2 regions of the Phosphitispora fastidiosa genome follow, and region 1 is predicted to be linked to the other one. Evidence: riboswitches for the same ligand, from Rfam matches in the RefSeq annotation. Region 1 holds a riboswitch; the other holds the start of a gene.

Region 1 (9,912 bases):
CGGTCTTACCGGAGGCCTGAGCTTTACCCAGGGCCATAAAGGGAAATTTCCCGGAACTGATATTTATGCCCTGTTCCCGGGCCTGCCGGCTGGTAATTCCAACACCTGCAATCTCCGGAGCCGTAAATATACAGTTGGGCACGACATCGTAGTTCATTTCTTTCTGCCTGCCCATAATGTTTTCCACAGCCGTAATCCCCTGTGCAGAAGCAACATGTGCCAGCTGAATCTTATTGGTTATATCTCCGATGGCATAAATGTTGGGAATATTGGTCTGCATCCTGGAATTAACTGTTATTTCATTCTTAGGCCCCTGTTCAATCCCGAGTTCCCGCAATCCAAGCCCCTCAGTATTGAAGGTGCGGCCGATAGAAATAAGAACTTTCTCTGCTGCCAATTCTTCACCGCTGTCCAAAACTGCGGTTACACTGCCGCTGTCTTTACGTACTTCGGCGATTTTAGCGCTTGTAATAACTTTAATTTTACGCCGTTTAAACAGGCTCTGCATCAATTTTGATGCCTCTTCCTCAATTCCCGGCAAAATGGCAGGCATCACATCAACAATAGTAATATCACAGCCCAGTTCGGCAAATATGCAGGCAAACTCACAGCCAATAACACCACCGCCGATAATCAGCAAGCTCCTGGGTATCTCGGTCAGAGAAAGTGCTTCATTGCTGGTTATCACCCGGTCCCCATCATAGCCCAAACTTGTTATCAGAGCCGGTTCTGATCCCGTGGCAATAATAATGTTCTCCGCCTCAATTTTTTCGGCAGTACCATCGTTTTTCATTACCTCAATCCGGTTAACGGAAGCAAGCATTCCTATGCCCTCATACAAAACAATTTTGTTTTTCTTAAACAGATAATTTATTCCTTTAACGAGCCTCTGCACTACCTGGTTTTTACGCTCCATCATAGCTGCAAAATTTACTGTTGGGTTATCTGCAGAAATGCCAAATTCTTCACTTTTTTTAACCATATGCAGTGTCTCAGTCCCGGCAACCAGAGCCTTGGTAGGTATACATCCCCAATTAAGACATGTTCCTCCCAAATCTGCCTTTTCAACCACTGCAACCTTTGCTCCCAGCTGAGCAGCCCGGATGGCGGCAACATATCCTCCCGGTCCTCCGCCGATAATTGCAATATTATAAGCCATTGCATCATCTCCTTTCTGCCTTATCTGCGCCCATCTAAATCACTTATCTGCGCCTATTCCAATCATCGGCTGCATATCTGCCGGCGCTTAACTCTGCTGCCATGTCTTCTTCTTCAGCTAGCGGCGCTGCCTCCCGAAGGCTGATTCCCAACACTGTCTCAAAACCATATTTAAAGCATTCGCACATTTTATCGTACTCAGGGCTATAATCTAAAATTTCACTAAGACATGTAGCTTTCGCCAGGAAATAAGATTTGGCCCTTTCTCGGAGCTTTTCGCTGCTGAAGTTTAAAACCGAAAAGAGCAGGTCTGTATCCATCTTTACCGGAATGGAGCCATGCTGAAGGAGACAACCCCCGCGTCTGGTCTGGGCGCTGCCCACCAATTTCCGGCCTCCCACAACCATCTCATACCATGAAGGAGCATCAAAGCAGGCGGCTGAATTAAATTCAGTGTGCTTTTTACCTTCAGAAAGTTCCGCCTGAACCCCTAATTCCGCCAGTCCTTTAACCAGACCTCTGCTCACAGCCAGATAAGATTGCAGTATCGAGCCCGCTATCTTTTGATTGTCTTCCGGAGCTATCACGCTATAGGTAAACTCGTCCTGATGCAGTACCGCCCGGCCACCGGTGAGCCTTCTAACTACATCCACACCTTCTCTCTTGCATGCCTCCACATCTATCTCTTGCTCCAGTTTTTGAAAATATCCCAGGCTGACTGCCGGCGGCGTCCAGCGGTAAAACCGGATAGTCGGCGGCGCTAACCCCTGCATAACAGAATTCATGACAGCTTCGTCAAAGGCCATGTTCATAGCTGCAGGTAAAGGTTTATCAACAATCAGGCGCCACTTCTCCATAATTATAACCTGCCATCCAGTGATTTGATTACCATGTCGATGGCTTCATCTATTTCCGGTTTGGTCAGAGGACGCGGATAATTGTAGATGACCCCTCCAGGTTTTTCATTATAATATGGGCGGTTACAACCGGAGCATCCGGAAGTTTCAAAGGCTTTTCCGTCTTTTAAATACTCTGTCAGCATTTCGGCGGTCAAGCCATAGTCAATCAGACGTCCGGAATAAAACCTGCAATCACCCGCCGGTATTATATCCATCAGGTAGTTGGCAGCCTGCATTCTCCGGTAACAATCAAGCTCAGGCGGCTTCATGCCCGCCATCCTGGTCCCGGGGACCGGAGTAAAAGCAAAGAGCCCCACTGTAACCCCCAGTTCCCTCATGTAGCGGATTATATTGACCATCTCTTGTTCTGTTTCCCCAAGGCCAACAATCAGGTGTGTGGATATCCGTCCCGGCAGGAGTCCGGCTGCGTCACTGATAAAATTCAGGGTATCCTGCCAGCTTCCTGATTTTGTCAGGTTGTACACCCGTTCACAGGCAGCGTCAAGCGCCAGTCCGATGCGGTCCACACCGGCTTCAGCAAGAGCCAGGATTTCTTCCCTGTGATTAACCTTGGTGGAGACACAGATTGGGATATCGGAATACTTTTTGATGTGATTTACCATTTCCTTTACCTGTTCAATCGCTTTGCTGCCATCTACAACTTGCAGGCAGGCCCGCTGCAGCTTTCCTTCTTCATGGGCTGCTTTAATCTGGTGGACCGTGTCCTCAATCCGGCACTGTGACCAGGTAACTCTTGATAACAAATCGGTACGGGAAGAAGCATTTCTTGCCTGTGGACAAAAACCGCAGTCATGGATACACCTTTCTCCACACATCATATAGGCAGTAGTAGGGAGAATATCAATAGCCAGTTTCCTGATTCCCAGGACATGTGCCGTACCCGCAGAAAGCTTAATCATAATACACAGCACTCCTCTCCCCTGATAACCTCAAGCCCCATTTCCTCCGCCATAGCCATGACTCCCGGAGTTGGCTGGACTATCTTATTAACTCCGCTGCGCACTGCCAGTTGGTCCAATTCAAACCTGTACCTGCCTTTAGGTCTCATACAGCCGAGGTTTATCGGTATGTCGGGAAAGTCTATGCGGGCTTTGCAAAGGATTTGGATGACCTCCTGTAATGGGGCCGGTTTCCTCTCGGCATAAAGAGTGCCGTCTGTCGGGGAAAACACGATAAAGACCAAACCCTTTACTCCCACTTCTTTTAGAATTTCCAAAGCCTTGTATTCTCCGCTGATTTGGCCGCCACGGAGCCCAATACAGATATGTGGAATTACGGTAACCCTACGCTGCAGGCGAAGATAAGTCAGGATATAATCCTCTACTCTCTTGTTCAGGCCGTAAACTTCCCTGATTGTTTCATTGTCTCCGACGAAATCAAAAGAAACAACATCGGCTAACTGACTGAACTGCTCAATCTCCTGTTCATCCTGAAGTCCGACATGAAGGTTTATCTGGCGGCGGCTGTCTTTGATCCCTTTAATGTACGGGAGATAATGTGATATCGGAACCCTTCCTTCCTTGTCACAACCACCGGAAATTAAACAGCTTTTAATCTCTTTGCCCAAGCTCTCCTGCCAGGTGCTGATTGGATCCATTGCCTGCAGAAAATGTCCGTTGCAGTGGGCACATTTCAGCATACACTCGCTGCCGGTAACACTTATGGACCTGGTTTTTGCCGGGAAATCAAGTTGTATTATATTTGGAAAATTTTCTTGTCTTACCTGCCAGGCTTCATTAAGCATCTGTTCCATAAGTAATCCCTTCCATTAAAAAGTGTTCCGGGTAAGCCCAATACTATTCCGGTTTATATTTCAGCACAGGCTGACGCGCCGCCAGGGTTTCATCCAGACGACCGACAACCGTATTGTGGGGAGCTTCTTTGACCAAGTCCGCATCTTTTTCTACTTCATCGGCAATTTTTAACATTACCGCAACAAACTCATCCAGAGTATCTTTACTCTCTGTTTCAGTAGGTTCTATCATCATCGCCTCTTCCACAATCAAGGGGAAATAAATTGTCGGCGGATGATATCCATAATCAAGGAGTCGTTTGGCTATGTCCAGGGTGTGTATGCCATACCCCTTCTGATTAGCAGTATTCAGCACAAATTCATGTTTGCAGATCCTGTCATAAGTGACGTAGTAACGGTCCTTTAGCTTTGCCATGAGATAGTTGGCATTCAGCACAGCATGCTCAGTCACGTTCTTCAGACCTGCCCCTCCCAGGGCTCTGATGTATGCATAGGCTTTAACTACAACTCCGAAGTTGCCGTAAAAACCATGTACCTTACCGATAGTCTGCGGCCTGTCGTAGTCAAGATAGAACCTGCCTTCCTTTTCTGCAACCACAGGTTTGGGTAAAAACTGTTCCAGGAAATCCTTAACCCCAACCGGGCCTGACCCCGGACCCCCGCCGCCGTGCGGGGTGGCGAATGTCTTATGTAGATTAAAGTGAATAACATCAAAGCCCATGTCTCCGGGACGTGCTATCCCCATTATGGCATTGGCATTGGCCCCATCATAGTATAGCAGCCCGCCTTTTTCATGCACAATTTGGGCAATCTCCTGAATATTCTCATCAAACAGCCCCACAGTATTGGGATTTGTCAGCATCAATGCCGCAACTTCCTCATCCATTGCAGCCCGCAGTGATTCCAGGTCTACTCCGCCGCGCTCATCTGATTTGACCTGCACTGTCTTAAACCCGCATACATTGGCTGTGGCAGGGTTGGTACCGTGAGCCGAGTCAGGCACAATTACCTTGGTTCTGCTTTCCCCCCGGCTGCGGTGGTAAGCATTGATAATTGCCATCCCTGTATATTCACCATGAGCTCCTGCCGCCGGCTGCAGGGTTACCTTTGACATTCCGGCTATTTCCGCCAGGTACTTTTCGGTATTGAACATTAATTCCAGGGCACCCTGAGCAATTTCCTCAGGCTGGTAAGGATGTATGGCTGCAAAAGCAGGCAGCCGGGACATGTCCTCATTAACCTTGGGATTGTATTTCATAGTACAGGAACCCAGGGGATAGAATCCTGTGTCAAGTCCGTGATTCAGTGTCGACAGTTCCGTAAAATGCCTGACCACATCAATCTCACTTACTTCAGGCAATCCCGGTGCCTCATCCCTGAGGTATTCCTGGGGAATCAACGCTGAAAGCTCCCGCTCCGGTACATCGGATTCCGGCAGACTGACCCCCCGCCGCCCGGGTTTGCTCATTTCAAAAATCAGCCGTTTAGTCATTAGAAGCCCTCCCTTCAATTCCAGCGATGGCTTTTACAAGAGAGGCCATTTCTTCCTTGGTCCGCTTCTCAGTCACACAAATTAACATGTGATTTTTTAACTCAGGGTAAAATCTGCCCAGATCAAGTCCGCCGATTATTTTTTCCTGCAGCAGTTCACGGTTGATTTCCTCTACCGGTCGATTCGTTTTTACTGTAAATTCCTTAAATGTCGATATTCCAAAGGCGGGGCCAACACCAATTTTCTGCAGCTCTTCTTTTAAATAAGCAGCTTTTTGCAGGCACAGTTTGGCCACATCTACGAGGCCGCTCTTACCCAGCATACTCAGGTAAATGGTAGCCGCCAGCGCACAAAGGGCTTCGTTGGAACAAATGTTGGAGGTGGCTTTTTCCCTTCTGATATGCTGTTCTCTGGCCTGCAGTGTCAGGACAAATGCTCTTTGCCCCCTGTTATCCAGGGTCTGCCCGACCACCCGGCCTGGCATCCTCCTCATGAATTTGCCGGTACAGGCAAAGAAACCCAGCTGCGGACCGCCAAAACTCACCGGGTTACCCAGTGACTGTCCTTCTCCAACCACGATATCTGCTCCATATTCCCCCGGGGACTTCAAAATAGCCAGTGATATCGGATCCACTACAGCTATATACAGGCCGCCTTTTTCATGTATTATATCTGAAATCTGCTGAACCTTTTCCAGGCCGCCGAAGAAATTCGGGTGTTGAATAATCACACCCGCAGTCTTATCATCCATCAATTCCGATAATGCCGCAGCATCTGTAACACCATCATTGTAGGGCGCTTCTACTACTTCTATATTTTGGGGTCCTGCATATGTCCGCAATACATCGCGGTACTCAGGATGTACGGTACTGGAAACAATTATCTTTTTGCAGCGTTTAATCTCACAAGCCATCAAAGCCGCTTCCGCCATTGCTGATGCCCCATCATACATAGACGCATTAGCCACTTCCATACCCGTCAGTTCACATACCATGGTCTGATATTCGAATATTGACATCAGGGTTCCCTGGCTGATTTCAGGCTGATACGGAGTATATGCCGTATAAAACTCCGACCTTAAAAGCATATGGTTAATCACACTTGGTATATAGTGATCATAAGACCCCGCTCCTAAAAAAGATACATACTGATCCAGGCTGCCGTTCTTTTTCCCCAACTCATCCATATGCCGTATCAGTTCCATTTCTGACAGCGGTCCGGGAATTTCTAACCCCCGCTGAAGGCGTAATGCCTCAGGAATATCTGCAAACAGGTCTTCTATCGACCCTGACCCTATTGCCTTCAGCATTTCCTTGCGTTCATTTTCCGTGTGAGGTACAAAGTTCATATTACTCCCCCTCCACCAAGAGTTTACCATATTCCTCCACGCTGAGTAAGTTATCTAACTCAGCAGCATCCGACATCTCGATTGTAAAAATCCACCCTTCCCCAAACGCTTCTTTGTTTATAAGCTCCGGGGTATCTTCCAGCACTGCATTGACAGCAGCTATTTTGCCCCCCACAGGAGCAAATACCTCAGAAACCGCCTTTACCGACTCAATATTGGCTGCAGCTTCTCCTGTGGAGTACTCTGCCCCCACTTCCGGCAGTTCTACAAAAACAACATCTCCCATAAGACTTTGGGCGACATCTGTTACACCTATTATCGCCTTATTGCCTTCTACTCGTACCCACTCATGATCTTTAGTATACTTGAGGTCCTTTGGATTTTCCATTCAGCTAATTCCTCCTTTTTATTCTTTGAGTTTTACATAATTATCTTCTTTTGTAAAATGGTGTTGGTACAATTTTTGCCTTGACACCCTTATTCCTAATATTCACTTCAAGTTCTGAATCAATAACTGCATATTCTGCTTTAACCAAAGCCATACCAATATTTTTATTGAGTGATGGAGCAAATGAGCCACTGGTCACCCAACCTATTTCCTGCCCACCCTTGCTGACGGTATATTCATTTCTGGGTATGCCTCTGGCAACCATCTCAAAACCTACCAGCTTCCTTTTCAGGCCTGCCTCTTTTTGTTTTGCCAGGGCGTCCTTCCCATTAAAAGCTTCCTTATTCAGTTTTACAAAAATCCCCAACCCAGCTTCTAAAGGACTAATACTATCTGACATTTCATGACCATAAAGCGGCAATCTGGCCTCTAAACGCAGGGTATCACGCGCTCCCAGTCCAATAGGGGCTACTCCTGCATCTTTTCCGGTTTCCATAATTTTATCCCATATTTTTGGTCCAAATTCGGGTTTTGTATAAATCTCAAAACCGTCTTCCCCAGTATATCCGGTACGTGAAATTATACTGTCTATCCCATCTACTTTACCATAATCAAACCAGTAATATTTAATGCCAGACAAGTCGCAGTCACTGATTTTCTGAAGAATGCTCTCCGCCTTTGGTCCCTGTAAAGCTATCTGGACTACCTGGCTTGAGATGTTTTCCACCTTAACATTCATACCTTTGACGTTTTTCAGAAACCAATCATAATCCTTGTCTGTATTGGCAGCATTTACTACTATGTAATAATGATCATCTGCCATTTTGTAAACCAGCAGGTCATCCACCACTCCGCCATTCTCATAGCACATTGGGCTGTAAAGGCACTGCTTTAGAGCCATCTTGGCAACATCATTTGTTACTAAATTATTCACGAACTTCAGAGCATCCGGGCCCTGCACATCAATCTCGCCCATGTGGGAAACATCGAAAATCCCGGCAGCAGTACGACATTTATTGTGTTCCTCAATTATGCCGGTATACTGTATCGGCATCTCCCATCCACCGAACTCTACAATCTTGGCACCTGCATTCACATGCGTCTCATAAAGAGGGGTACGTTTAATATTTGTCACTTTTTTACCTCCTTAATTAAATTTTTGTAAGCGACCTTGTTTTAAGACAACTGGTGTTGAAAAATAAAAAGACAGAGCAAACAACTTTCGCTGTTTTCTCTGTCCTTGCGACCTGAGAGATTTACTCCTGAAAGAAGTCATTCCCCTTTGGTGTTCTAATTTTACTTAGAAACTCTCCAGAGCTCCGTCGGGTTACGGTACTTTTGCCTGAGAGTTTCGAGGTTCGTTCAGCCATCTAACCTCTTACTCCTTCGGCGCCTCTAAAAAGGACTCTCCCACAACCTTCATCCGGAATATTCGTATGCAATTAGTAATACTTAATTCTATATTACATACGATTAAAGATAGTGTCAAGCTGTTTTGGTAATTTTTAAGCTTCAAATATTGCTAAATCATTTCCCAGGCCAAGGGTACAGCTTCTTTAAGCCACCATTCCCAAAATTCCCGGCGTTTCAGGGAATCTGAAGCCTCATCCCAGACTGCCCCATTGGCATAGGCAGCGGCAGCAAAAAAAGCGGCATCCATTTCATCAGGATTGACATCTGCATCTGTAAGATTCAGATTAATCTGCCTGGAGTCAAAACGCTCATTCCTGAGCACAGCATTAAGTACCTGTACCGCACTAAAGCCTGCTCCATGAACTACTTGGTTTGCCTGATCTTTATTCCCCATTTCAACTAAATGGTCCCAGAATAAATCCCGCTGTTTCCAGGCCTCGTTAGCATCAACCTGTCCCAGTAAAACCTGGTTTGCTAACTGAATACACCGTTCAGGCAGACTATTGCCGGGATATACTTTTCCCCAAAGCGGCAAAACCTTTTCAGTGGCAGAAATTGCCAGATTAACTCTTTTCTTCAACCCATCTGATCCCGTTTGGCGGGATTCACCCTTACCCGGGCCTAACTGTTCATATATTAACCAGCGATACCCCAAATTGAGATCATGTTGAGGATGGGCTGTCATAGCTTGATAAGCCAGGTTCAGGGTCTTACTTAATTCCTCGGGGAATGATGCCATTATGTGTCTCTCCTTACAAGTTATTACCACGCGGATGGTTTAATTGTACCACTTATTTTTTGTTCCCGCTGCTATTATTTCGGTACTACCAACACCGAACCATCGGGTCTGAATACCCAAACAGCACGTGGTTCGGCAACAGTCTGCGGCTTTCCGGTATAGCGTGCCAAAGCCCGGAAAAATCTCCTGCAGTTGTCACACATAGGCGCTGAAACTGCAATCGGTTTATTGGGGGCTGCAACTGCTGCCTGCTTTTCAGCATGGGACGCATGATACCGCCCCGGTTTTCCCTGGTCCAGGAGCTTGTTTGGCTGCAGGTCATGACCCATTTTTTTGCTTAGCTCCATTACAGCTTCTGTATTTTCTGCAGCCCTTGGGCCGGTAGTCCAACCGCTCTCAGTGGAGTTGCCCTCAACCGAGGCGGATGTTTTCCCTTTGGGTGCCGGCGTCATTTTCCCCCGCTCTGCTATGGCTGCCGCAATTGACTCATCTTCCGGCGTCCTGGGCCGACTGACTTTTTCCACCGGGGGCTGTTTAACCTCTTTATAGCTGCCGCCTTTTCTTCCGCCACCTACCCACACCCTTGACGGGGATCCGGCAGGTGCCTCTGCCGCCGCCTGCGCTTCCCCAGTGACTGCTGCCTTGGTTTCCCCAGTGACTGCTGCCTTGACTTCCCCAGTGACTGCTGCCTTGACTTCCCC
Region 2 (9,912 bases), on a different contig from region 1:
CAATGTACAGGAGATGTAGGATTTTGTACAATTGGAAAAGTCTTATAGAATATTGGAGGGATGGAGAATGCTAGATGTAAGATGTGATTGCGGAAAAATAGTTTGTCAGTCAGACCATGAGTTTGTGGTAATAAAGTGTCGCCACTGTAAAAGGTTTGTTTTTATAAAAGCAGAAGATAATAAACTCTCAATTTCACCGCACTTGATTAACAGGGTGAATAGTCATCATCGCAATTGTCATAAGACAATGTAAAGTAGTCCGGAGACTTTCGAGTCCAGAGGCCAGCAAAATATGCTGGCCTTTTTTCATCCCTAAAATATAGAGAAGTATTAAACAACTAAAAAGTAAAAGCCCGAAAGTCCAGAGACGAATCAGTCCAGAGGCCAGCGAAGATGCTGGCTTTTTGTATACCTTGATGGGGAGGTGACCCATAAAAACCATCTTATGGTTCCGGAAGGAGTGTTTACAGGCATCCACCGGTAAAGGGGGTAAAACTATTAGCAAAGAAGGTGAATTTTTATGGAAAATGTCAGGTGCAGATGTGGCAAGATTGTTTGTCAGTTGAAGGGAAATGTAGTTTTGGTAAAGTGCCGTCACTGTAAAAGATTTGTTATCCTCGAATTTGCCGATCCTGAAGGCCAGGACGGTGAAACAGCGCTAAAGCAAAACAGACCAAAAATTGAATACAAATGAGATAGTCCGGAGACAAAAAGTCCAGAGGCCAGCAAATGTATGCTGGCTGATTCTGTAAGGCCAGTTTTTAGTTTGTTCTGATTCGGACTTAAAGGTCCAAGGTAAAGCAACCGGGTATTTTTTCGGAAGGTAGTGAACTGGTTCCTTGAAAGGAGGGGCTATTGTATGAAAACTATGTTTTTGCTAATTATGGTATTGATTCTTTTATTCAGCTTCTGTATCAGCGGGTATATATCCTTTTTCAAGTTTCCGTTACGGGACCCCAAATTAAAAGTGGTGGTTTTCATGATGATCGGTGCGGCTGCTTCAGCATTTACCTTTATATTATGTCTTACTGTTATATGGCCGCCTGTAATGATGTAAAAAAATTGTTTTAGGGAAGGGGGGAAGGCTAATGTCAGCTCTGTTTATAATTGGTGTATTATTAATTGTCCTCTTTGGTTTCAGTGTCAGTGCTTATCTTACATACTATAAGTTTTCTATTCAAAACTTTATTGGTAAACTGGTGGTATTCGTGTTACTGGGTGTGATTTTCTCAACTGTAACATTCACTATTTCCTTAACATTGATTTGGCCGCCGGTAATGTGACGAAACCTTTTAAAGAAATACCCGGACTTTAGTCCTGAGGCAAACCAGTCCAGAGGCCAGCATCCGATGCTGGCGTTTTTGTGAACAAGAAAGGGGTGAGATGCTCATGGGCACAAATAAAAGCTGCACCGCAAAAACTCTTGTTATAGCCACACTTGTTGCAGTAATTTGTCTTGCGTTCGGTCCGGCTGCTTTCGCAGAAGACCTGCTCCAGAAGGCAGTTATTATAAATGAAGGATGCTTACGCTGCCACGCAGCCCAGGGGTTAAATGCCAATTTTGACGGTAAGACCGTATCCCTTTATGTGGATAAGGCTAAATATGAGGTTTCCATGCATGGTACAATGCCATGTACCTATTGCCACACCAATATTACGGACTACCCTCATACCGGGGCCTTAAAGGGAAAAGCGCTTGCTGCACAGGTTAACGGCGAATGCCGCAGGTGTCATAAAGATGTAGCTCCTGATTACAACAAGAGTGTGCATGGGCAGGTGAACAGCGCCGAAGGCAGGCTAAATGCATTTTGCAGTGACTGCCACGGCATTCATAATATTTATAAAAAAGAGGTTGCTGAAGCAACCATTAATCACAATCAAGTACCACACACCTGTGGTAACTGTCATGAAGAACTATTGGAGCAATATGAACTTGATTTTCACGCAAAAGCAGTTCTTTTAGGCGGCAAAGAAGCTGCCAGCTGTGTTAGCTGTCACGGCAGCCATAATATTCTCGGCCCAGAAGAAAAAGAGTCAATGGTGTCTACTGAAAACACCCCCAAGACTTGCGCTAAGTGCCACCTCTTCCCCCTGGAGAACTTTGCCAAGGGAAAGATGCATTATAGTTTAACACCCACAGGTGATGGGGCTGTATCGTTTTGGGTATTGATTGTTTTTTCGTGGCTGGTAATAGCATGTATTAGCTTTGTTCTAATATGTATATTGCTTGAGCTGCGCCGTAAATGGGCTGATGTTAACAAGCCTGGCAGTCATTAATGAGATTCAGGAGAGGCAGTTAATTATCCCGGATAATAAAAGGGGAGTAGGTGATAATTATGGCTGACATTAATTCCGGTTTTCCGCAAAGCAAAACAGTTTATCAGCGTTGGAACATACACCACCGCCTGGTACACTTTGGAATTTACGCTCCGTTTATTCTATGTGCTATCACAGGATTGCCTATTAAATTCCATCATAAAGGCTGGGCACAAGCTCTTGCTTCCTTTTTCGGCGGCGGGGATGGACTCTTATTTTGGCACCTGCTTGCGGGAGTATTGATTTTTTTAACCTGTATTTACCATTTAGGGTATTCGCTTCTTTGGGCCGTCAAGTATCGCCATAATTTGACGATTCCGATGCTGCCATGGGCAAAAGGGACATGGACGGCTTTGAAACAGTATTTTGCCTACCAGTTGGGCAAAAGTGACGAACATCCTAAATTTGGGCGCTACCAGTGGAAAGAGATGTTTGACTACTGGGCGGTTTTCTGGGGGATGTTCATGATTGGTGGGTCCGGTCTTTTGATGTGGTTCCCGGAGTTTACGTTTCAGTATTTTCCCAAGTGGTTTGTTGATGCTTATCGGTGGGCTCACAGTGATGAGGCTGTACTTGCAGTGGTCTTTATTTTCACCTGGCATTTCTATAATGTTCATTTCCAACCTGAATTCTTCCCTATGAGCTGGGTATGGTGGGATGGAAAAATGTCTGTAGATACTATGGAACTTGAACATGGATTGGAATTGGAAATGCTTACGGAACAACAGCAGGAGATGCCAGGAAGGGGAACAGTTTCTTCTCCAAACAAAAAGTTTCCCAGTTCTGGTTGATTGGACTTCCTGATGTGAAAGGAGGAAAACTAGATGGCTGGTCGTTTTTCTAAAAGTAAACCCCTCATTATGGCGGAGTTCATTTTCTACAGCATTATATTAATCGCCTTTTTAACATGGATGCTTCCCATGGGATTTGGGAAATTTCATTAAAAAATATCCGGCAAAATGATATACCATCCAGCCTTTTTTAGGAAAGGAGGTCCGGTGATAAATGAGATTTATAAAATTAATGGTGGCAATGTTTGCAGTGGCTGTAACAGCAGCATTCTTGTTCAATATTCAGGCATTTACAGATAAGAGTTTTAACAAAGAAGTGGGGTTTTGTGCCAACTGCCATGAAATGAAACCAAACTATTATACCTGGCTGGTGACATCTCACAATCAATTTGGCTGCTTAAGATGTCATCAGGATATCACAATTGGTACCTTTGCGTACAAACACTGGAGAAACGTTATACCAGCACCTGTTGAGAAAAAAGGCATAATTCCAGACGATGTCTGCAGGTCGTGTCATACCAACACCCGTAATGTTTCTCCGCCCGGTGATATTATTTTCCCTCATGAATTGCATGTTGTTAAGCAAATTGACTGTGTTGACTGTCACAGCAATGTAACCCACCTTCACGTGTCAGAGTATATTAAAACTAATTACATAGAAAAGCAGAAGGAATTTACACCGGCTGTGTTTACAGACACCCAGGCAAAACAACTTATTAGAAAAGATAATCAGATATTGATGCCGGTGTGTATGCGCTGCCACAACGGGGACATGGCAACAGATGCCTGCAATGCATGCCATAAAAATATCAAAGCAGAAGATAAAATCGTTGTTAAGGAATAATAAGAAATTTCTAAGATTCCACGAAATAAATTTTCGTGGTTTTCTTTTTGTAGTAAAAGAAAAGTGCTTGTTTAGTCCCGCCCCTTGTTTGTTGTAAAAAACTGTAGTAAAATATTTAAGTATCAATAGTTGCACATTTTAAAAGACTATTGGTAAGCCTAATAGAAATGTCTATGTAGTATAGTTGACATAAGGATAAAGACAATGTTTACATAAACAGGAGGGGAATATTTATTATGGCTGAACAGGGAACGTGGAAAGTAAAAAAAGGCCTTGCAGAAATGTTAAAAGGCGGAGTTATCATGGATGTAACTACACCGGAGCAGGCCCAAATTGCAGAAGAAGCTGGGGCTTGTGCCGTTATGGCTCTCGAAAGGGTTCCGGCAGATATACGAGCAGCAGGAGGAGTTGCCCGGATGGCTGATCCCACCGTGGTTCAGAAAATCCTAGATGCAGTTACTATTCCTGTTATGGCTAAATGCAGAATAGGACATTTTGTTGAGGCGCAGATTTTGGAATCACTTGGAGTTGATTATATTGATGAGAGTGAGGTTCTGACACCTGCAGATGAACAGTTTCATGTAAATAAAAACATTTTTAAGGTTCCGTTTGTCTGTGGCGCCAGAAATTTGGGGGAAGCTCTGAGAAGAATCGGAGAAGGGGCTGCAATGATCCGTACCAAAGGGGAACCGGGAACCGGCGATGTAGTGGAAGCCGTACGGCATATGCGCATGGTTATGAGTGAAATACGTAAGCTGCAGAATCTGCCCGAGGAAGAATTAATGAGTGCAGCCAAGGAGATGGGGGCGCCTTACAATTTGGTTGTAGAAGTGGCCAGGCTGGGCAGGCTGCCGGTAGTCAACTTTGCAGCCGGTGGGATAGCCACTCCGGCAGATGCAGCCTTAATGATGCAGCTTGGCTGTGACGGTGTTTTTGTAGGTTCAGGTATTTTTAAATCAGGAGACCCTGCGAAGAGGGCTAAGGCTATTGTGGCAGCAACTACACACTACAATGATCCTCAGATGTTGGCAGAAGTGTCAAAAGATTTAGGAGAGCCGATGGTGGGAATTAATATTTCCACACTGGCCAATGTGGACCGGATGCAGGAAAGAGGATGGTAAGATAATTATGCGGGTTGGAGTACTAGCTCTGCAGGGAGCTTTTATTGAACATGAAAAGTCCCTGAAAAGCCTGGGATGTGAGACTATTCAGGTAAGGAAAAGGGAACAGTTGGAAAACATTGATGGGTTAATTATTCCAGGTGGGGAAAGTACCACAATTGGGAAGCTGATGAACGATTTTGACCTTATCGGGCCGATTAAGGAGCTTGCCGTAAAGGGTTTGCCTATATTCGGAACCTGTGCCGGCCTGATTGTGATGGCAAAGGAAATTGCCAATAGCAGTCAATTGCGCTTGGGAATGATGAACATTACTGTGCAGCGTAATGCTTTTGGCAGGCAGGTAGACAGTTTTGAAACCGACCTTCAAATAGAGGGGCTTGGTCAAGAGCCTTTCAGGGCTGTTTTCATCCGGGCTCCTTATATAGAGAAGGTGAGCGATGGAGTGGAAGTGCTGGCAACAGTGGATGAGAAGATCGTTTTTGCCAGGGAAAAGAATTTTTTGGCAACAGCTTTTCATCCTGAATTAACTGATGATACAAGGGTTCATGAGATATTTATGAATTGTTGTAAAACATTTCACAATTTGCGTTGACAATCCTCAACAAGAAGAATATAATATAAAATTGAAACAGCATATTGGCTGAATGATTGTTACAGAAGAAGGGGAAACCCGCCGAAGGGGCAAGGTTCGGTAGTCCCAGACCGAATCAAAACTCTCAGGTATACCATATGTGTATGTTACTGTAACAGGACAGACCTCTGGAGAGACTTGTTAGCAAGCGCCGAAGGAGCAAAACCGGGTTTCCGGCGAATCTCTCAGGCAAAAGGACAGAGTGAAGGGGCCGTTTTTCCTACGAAAGTAGGAGAAGCTTATTCTTCTGTGTCTCCAGGGGTCGCCGTCAGGTAGACCTCTTTTTTGATGGATTTTTTTGCTGCAAAACCGCTAAATGCGGATATACGAAAAACACTATGAAGGGGACAGTAAACGGAGGATTTTTGCAGAGAGCCGGTGGGAGGTGTGAACCGGTAAAATCTGATGTTGAATCCACCCCTGAGTGGGAAGGCGTTTAAGCTTCACCGGTTGATGCCCGTTACTGCATTTTCTAAGTGGGCCGGTTTTGTTCGGTCAACCAGGGTGGTACCGCGGGAAATAGCCTCTCGTCCCTGAGAAAGTGAAATTCTTTCTTTGGGATGGGAGGCATTACTTTTTTTGCCTGTTATAGGAGGTGGGTGGAAAAGAACCGAAGACATAATTTTGTTAAGGGCAGAAATACTAAAAATTATGAGTGCTAAAAGCATACTAATTTACAATTTGAAGGGAGAGTTTTTTGAAATGACAGAAAGAGTATTTAATTTTAACCCAGGTCCGGCTATGTTGCCGGTAGAAATTCTTGAAGAAGCTCAAAAGGAACTACTGAACTATAAGGGAACCGGAATGTCGGTTATGGAGATCAGTCATCGTTCCAAGCAGTTTGAAGAAATAATCGTCGGTGCGGAAGCGCTGCTCAAGGAATTGATGGGAATTCCCGAAAATTACCGGGTGTTATTTATTGGTATGGGAGCAACAGGGCAGTTTGATATGATTCCGATGAACTACCAGGTTGGCGGTAAAGCGGGCAACTATGTAATTACCGGTAGTTTTGCCAATAAGGCCTATAAAGAAGGGGCCAAAATTGGAGAAGCCCATGTTGCTGCAACCACCAAGGAAATTAACTTTGCAAGAGTAGCCAATCCTGATGAAATCAAGATGAGTGATAATCCTGCTTATCTTCATATAACTTCTAACAACACGATTTTTGGTACTCAGTGGAAGGTTTTCCCTGAGACGGGAGATGTCCCCCTGATTGCTGATATGTCCAGTGATATCCTCTCCAAAAAGATTGATGTTTCCAAGTTTGCCCTGATTTACGCCGGAGCACAGAAGAACCTGGGCCCTGCTGGAGCAGCAGTAGTAATAATAAGAGAAGATATGCTTGAAAAATCCAACCAGGATCTGCCTACAATGTTGAAATATGATATTTATGCGAAAAACAATTCTTTGTATAACACCCCTGCTTCATTTACGATTTACATGATTAAGCTGATGCTGGAGTGGGTTAAAGCTCAGGGTGGGCTCGAAGTTATGGAACAGCGCAACGAACATAAAGCGGGTCTCGTGTATGATGCTATTGACAAAAGCAGTGGGTTCTACAAGGGACATGCGGAGACTTCCAGCAGGTCACTGATGAATATTACCTTCAGGCTGCCAAATGAGGAGCTTGATAAAGAATTTATTGCGGAAGCAGCTAAAATTGGTCTTTCAGGTCTCAAAGGACACCGGGAAGTAGGCGGCATCCGGGCTTCCATTTATAATGCCATGCCTGTTGCCGGCTGTGAAAAGCTGGTTGCGTTCATGAATGATTTTAAAAATAAAAAGGCTTAAATATATTAAGAGGGGAGACAGAATATCAATGAAAGTTTTAGTATTGGACAATGTTTCTGAAAAGGCAGTGAAAATCCTGTCAGATGGCGGGATTGAGGCTATAGTAAATAATAATAAGATGACCGAGGAAGAGCTGTGCGCGATTATTGGCGAATATGAAGGGGTTATCGTGAGAAGCGCTACCAAAATCACTGCACCGGTGGTTGCGGCAGCCAAAAACCTTAAAATAATCGGTCGTGCCGGCGTTGGAGTTGACAATATTGATATCCCTGCGGCCACTAATGCAGGTTTAATTGTAGTCAACGCTCCGGATGGGAATACCATAGCAGCTACGGAACAGACCCTGGCTCTGATGCTGGGTCTCGCCCGTAATCTTCCCCAGGCCCATAAAGATCTCAAGGAAGGCAAGTGGATGCGGAAGGAATACCTTGGGGTTGAATTAAGGAATAAGGTTCTGGGAGTTATCGGATTAGGCAGAATTGGAACGGCTGTTGCCAAGAGAGCACAGGCCTTTGAAATGAAGACGGTCGGCTATGACCCTATGGTATCGGCTGAAGCTGCTGCAGCTAACGGGATTACCTTTAAGTCCCTGGAAGAGGTTATTAAAGAGTCTGATTTTCTGACCCTGCATATTCCCAAAACAAAGGAATCACTCAATCTGATTAATAAAGCAGCCATTGCTATGATGAAGGACGGCGCCAGGATAATTAATGTGGCGCGCGGCGGCGTTGTTAATGAAGAAGACCTTTATGAAGCTGTAAAAAGCGGTAAATTAGCCGGAGCTGCACTTGATGTTTGGGCAGCTGAACCTACCACCGAGAGTCCGCTGTTTGAGCTGAATAATGTTATTGTGGCTCCTCATCTGGGGGCTTCGACCAAGGAAGCTCAGGTTAATGTGGCTCTGGATGTGGCTGAAGAGTTTGTAAATGTGCTGGTTAAAGGTGAAATGGCTAAAAATGCGGTTAATCTTGCACCAATTAAGCCGGACGTTTTGGCTGCTATTAAACCATATCTGACACTTGCGGAGAAAATTGGCAAAATGCAGGCACAGCTGATTAACGGTTCAGTTAAGAGTATTAAGATAACATACAGCGGTGAACTTACACAGGTAGAGGTATCTCCTCTGACCACTTCATTCCTTAAGGGATTCCTGGAGCCGATGGTGGAAGAAGCCGGTTCTGTCAATTTTGTCAATGCACCTATTCTGGCAAAAGAAAGAGGCATTGCGGTTGAAGAAGCTAAGATTGCCGAGGCCGGTGACTATAAGGCATATATTTCCGTTAAGGTAGAAGCTGATTGCGTCAAGGAGGTATCGGGAACCCTGTTTGGCGATGATGACCCCAGGATTGTTATGATTGACGGCTACCGGATTAATGTTGTTCCTGCAGGGAATATCCTGGTAGTGCCGCATCAGGATAAACCGAAGATAATCGGACCGGTTGCCAACCTGATTGGTGAACATGATATTAATATTGCCGGAATGCAGGTGGGCCGCAAGGTAGTTGGCGGCAGGGCTATTATGATCCTGGAAGTTGATGCAGCTCTGCCTGATGCTACTGTGGCTGAAATCGCCAAGGTTAATGGTGTTTATGACGTAAAAATGGTCACCCTTTAACAAGTAGTTGCCTGCAAAAATGTTTGATATACCGGCATAGTGTTGAATAAGCTTGTCAGAAGTTGGTAAAGATATGTACGAGTGTTTGAAAAACAGGTATCTATATAGTATAATTAAAAAACAGGGAAAAATGCAGTTTTCCCGATGACAGCGGGATGTACCTCTCATCCCTGATAGAATTTCTGTCAGAGATGAGAGGTTTTATTTCGTACTAATGTTCAGGGGGCGCATAGAGTGTTAGATTTAAAATTTGTTCGAAGCAATCCCGACAAAGTCAAGGAAGCCTTAAAAAAACGCGGACAAGTTGTCGGACTGGACAAGTTTCTTGAATTGGAGGATCAGAGGCGCAAGAAACTCGTTGAAGTGGAACATTTAAAGAACCAGCGCAATACCGTGTCCGAGGAAATTGGCATGCTTAAGAAGCAGGGAAAAGATGCTGAGGACATGATACTTAATATGAGACAGGTATCCCAGCAGATAAAGGAAATGGACGAAGAGTTAAGGGTGGTAGAGGAGAAACTTTGCTATACTCTGCTCACAATTCCTAATATACCAAATGAAAATGTGCCGGTTGGAACCTGTGAAGAAGATAACTGTGAGGTTAGAAAATGGGGTGACCCCGGAAAATTCGATTTTGAACCCCTGGCCCACTGGGATATTGGCGAGAACCTGCAGATTCTGGATTTTGAACGCGCCGCCAAGGTAACCGGAGCCCGGTTTACCTTTTATAAAGATCTGGGAGCCCGGCTGGAGCGGGCAGTGATAAACTTTATGCTTGATCTGCATACCCGTCAGCATGGGTA

Evidence for each region. A riboswitch is a leader RNA that binds a small molecule or an ion and turns the genes downstream of it on or off. The one in region 1 is predicted to bind glycine.
Region 2: linked by a shared signal. The riboswitch ahead of serC (3-phosphoserine/phosphohydroxythreonine transaminase) and the one ahead of gcvT (glycine cleavage system aminomethyltransferase GcvT) in region 1 are both predicted to bind glycine.

Annotation. Positions count from the first base shown of each region.
Region 1 covers NZ_JAHHUL010000002.1:172,651-182,562, forward strand. Annotated here, with positions in the region: gene lpdA (dihydrolipoyl dehydrogenase) at 1-1,159, opposite strand, end outside; gene Ga0451573_RS03230 (lipoate--protein ligase family protein) at 1,203-2,015, opposite strand; gene lipS2 (LipS2 family lipoyl synthase) at 2,018-2,977, opposite strand; gene lipS1 (LipS1 family lipoyl synthase) at 2,974-3,831, opposite strand; gene gcvPB (aminomethyl-transferring glycine dehydrogenase subunit GcvPB) at 3,875-5,323, opposite strand; gene gcvPA (aminomethyl-transferring glycine dehydrogenase subunit GcvPA) at 5,316-6,671, opposite strand; gene gcvH (glycine cleavage system protein GcvH) at 6,673-7,059, opposite strand; gene gcvT (glycine cleavage system aminomethyltransferase GcvT) at 7,100-8,194, opposite strand; glycine riboswitch at 8,380-8,482, opposite strand; gene Ga0451573_RS03265 (Imm5 family immunity protein) at 8,582-9,211, opposite strand; gene Ga0451573_RS03270 (hypothetical protein) at 9,286-9,912, opposite strand, start outside.
Region 2 covers NZ_JAHHUL010000013.1:58,742-68,653, forward strand. Annotated here, with positions in the region: gene Ga0451573_RS12345 (hypothetical protein) at 521-694, shown strand; gene Ga0451573_RS12350 (hypothetical protein) at 860-1,057, shown strand; gene Ga0451573_RS12355 (hypothetical protein) at 1,089-1,283, shown strand; gene Ga0451573_RS12360 (hypothetical protein) at 1,390-2,277, shown strand; gene Ga0451573_RS12365 (formate dehydrogenase subunit gamma) at 2,337-3,107, shown strand; gene Ga0451573_RS12370 (cytochrome c3 family protein) at 3,322-3,951, shown strand; gene pdxS (pyridoxal 5'-phosphate synthase lyase subunit PdxS) at 4,188-5,072, shown strand; gene pdxT (pyridoxal 5'-phosphate synthase glutaminase subunit PdxT) at 5,080-5,664, shown strand; glycine riboswitch at 5,822-5,914, shown strand; T-box leader at 6,033-6,241, shown strand; gene serC (3-phosphoserine/phosphohydroxythreonine transaminase) at 6,406-7,494, shown strand; gene serA (phosphoglycerate dehydrogenase) at 7,523-9,109, shown strand; gene serS (serine--tRNA ligase) at 9,344-9,912, shown strand, end outside.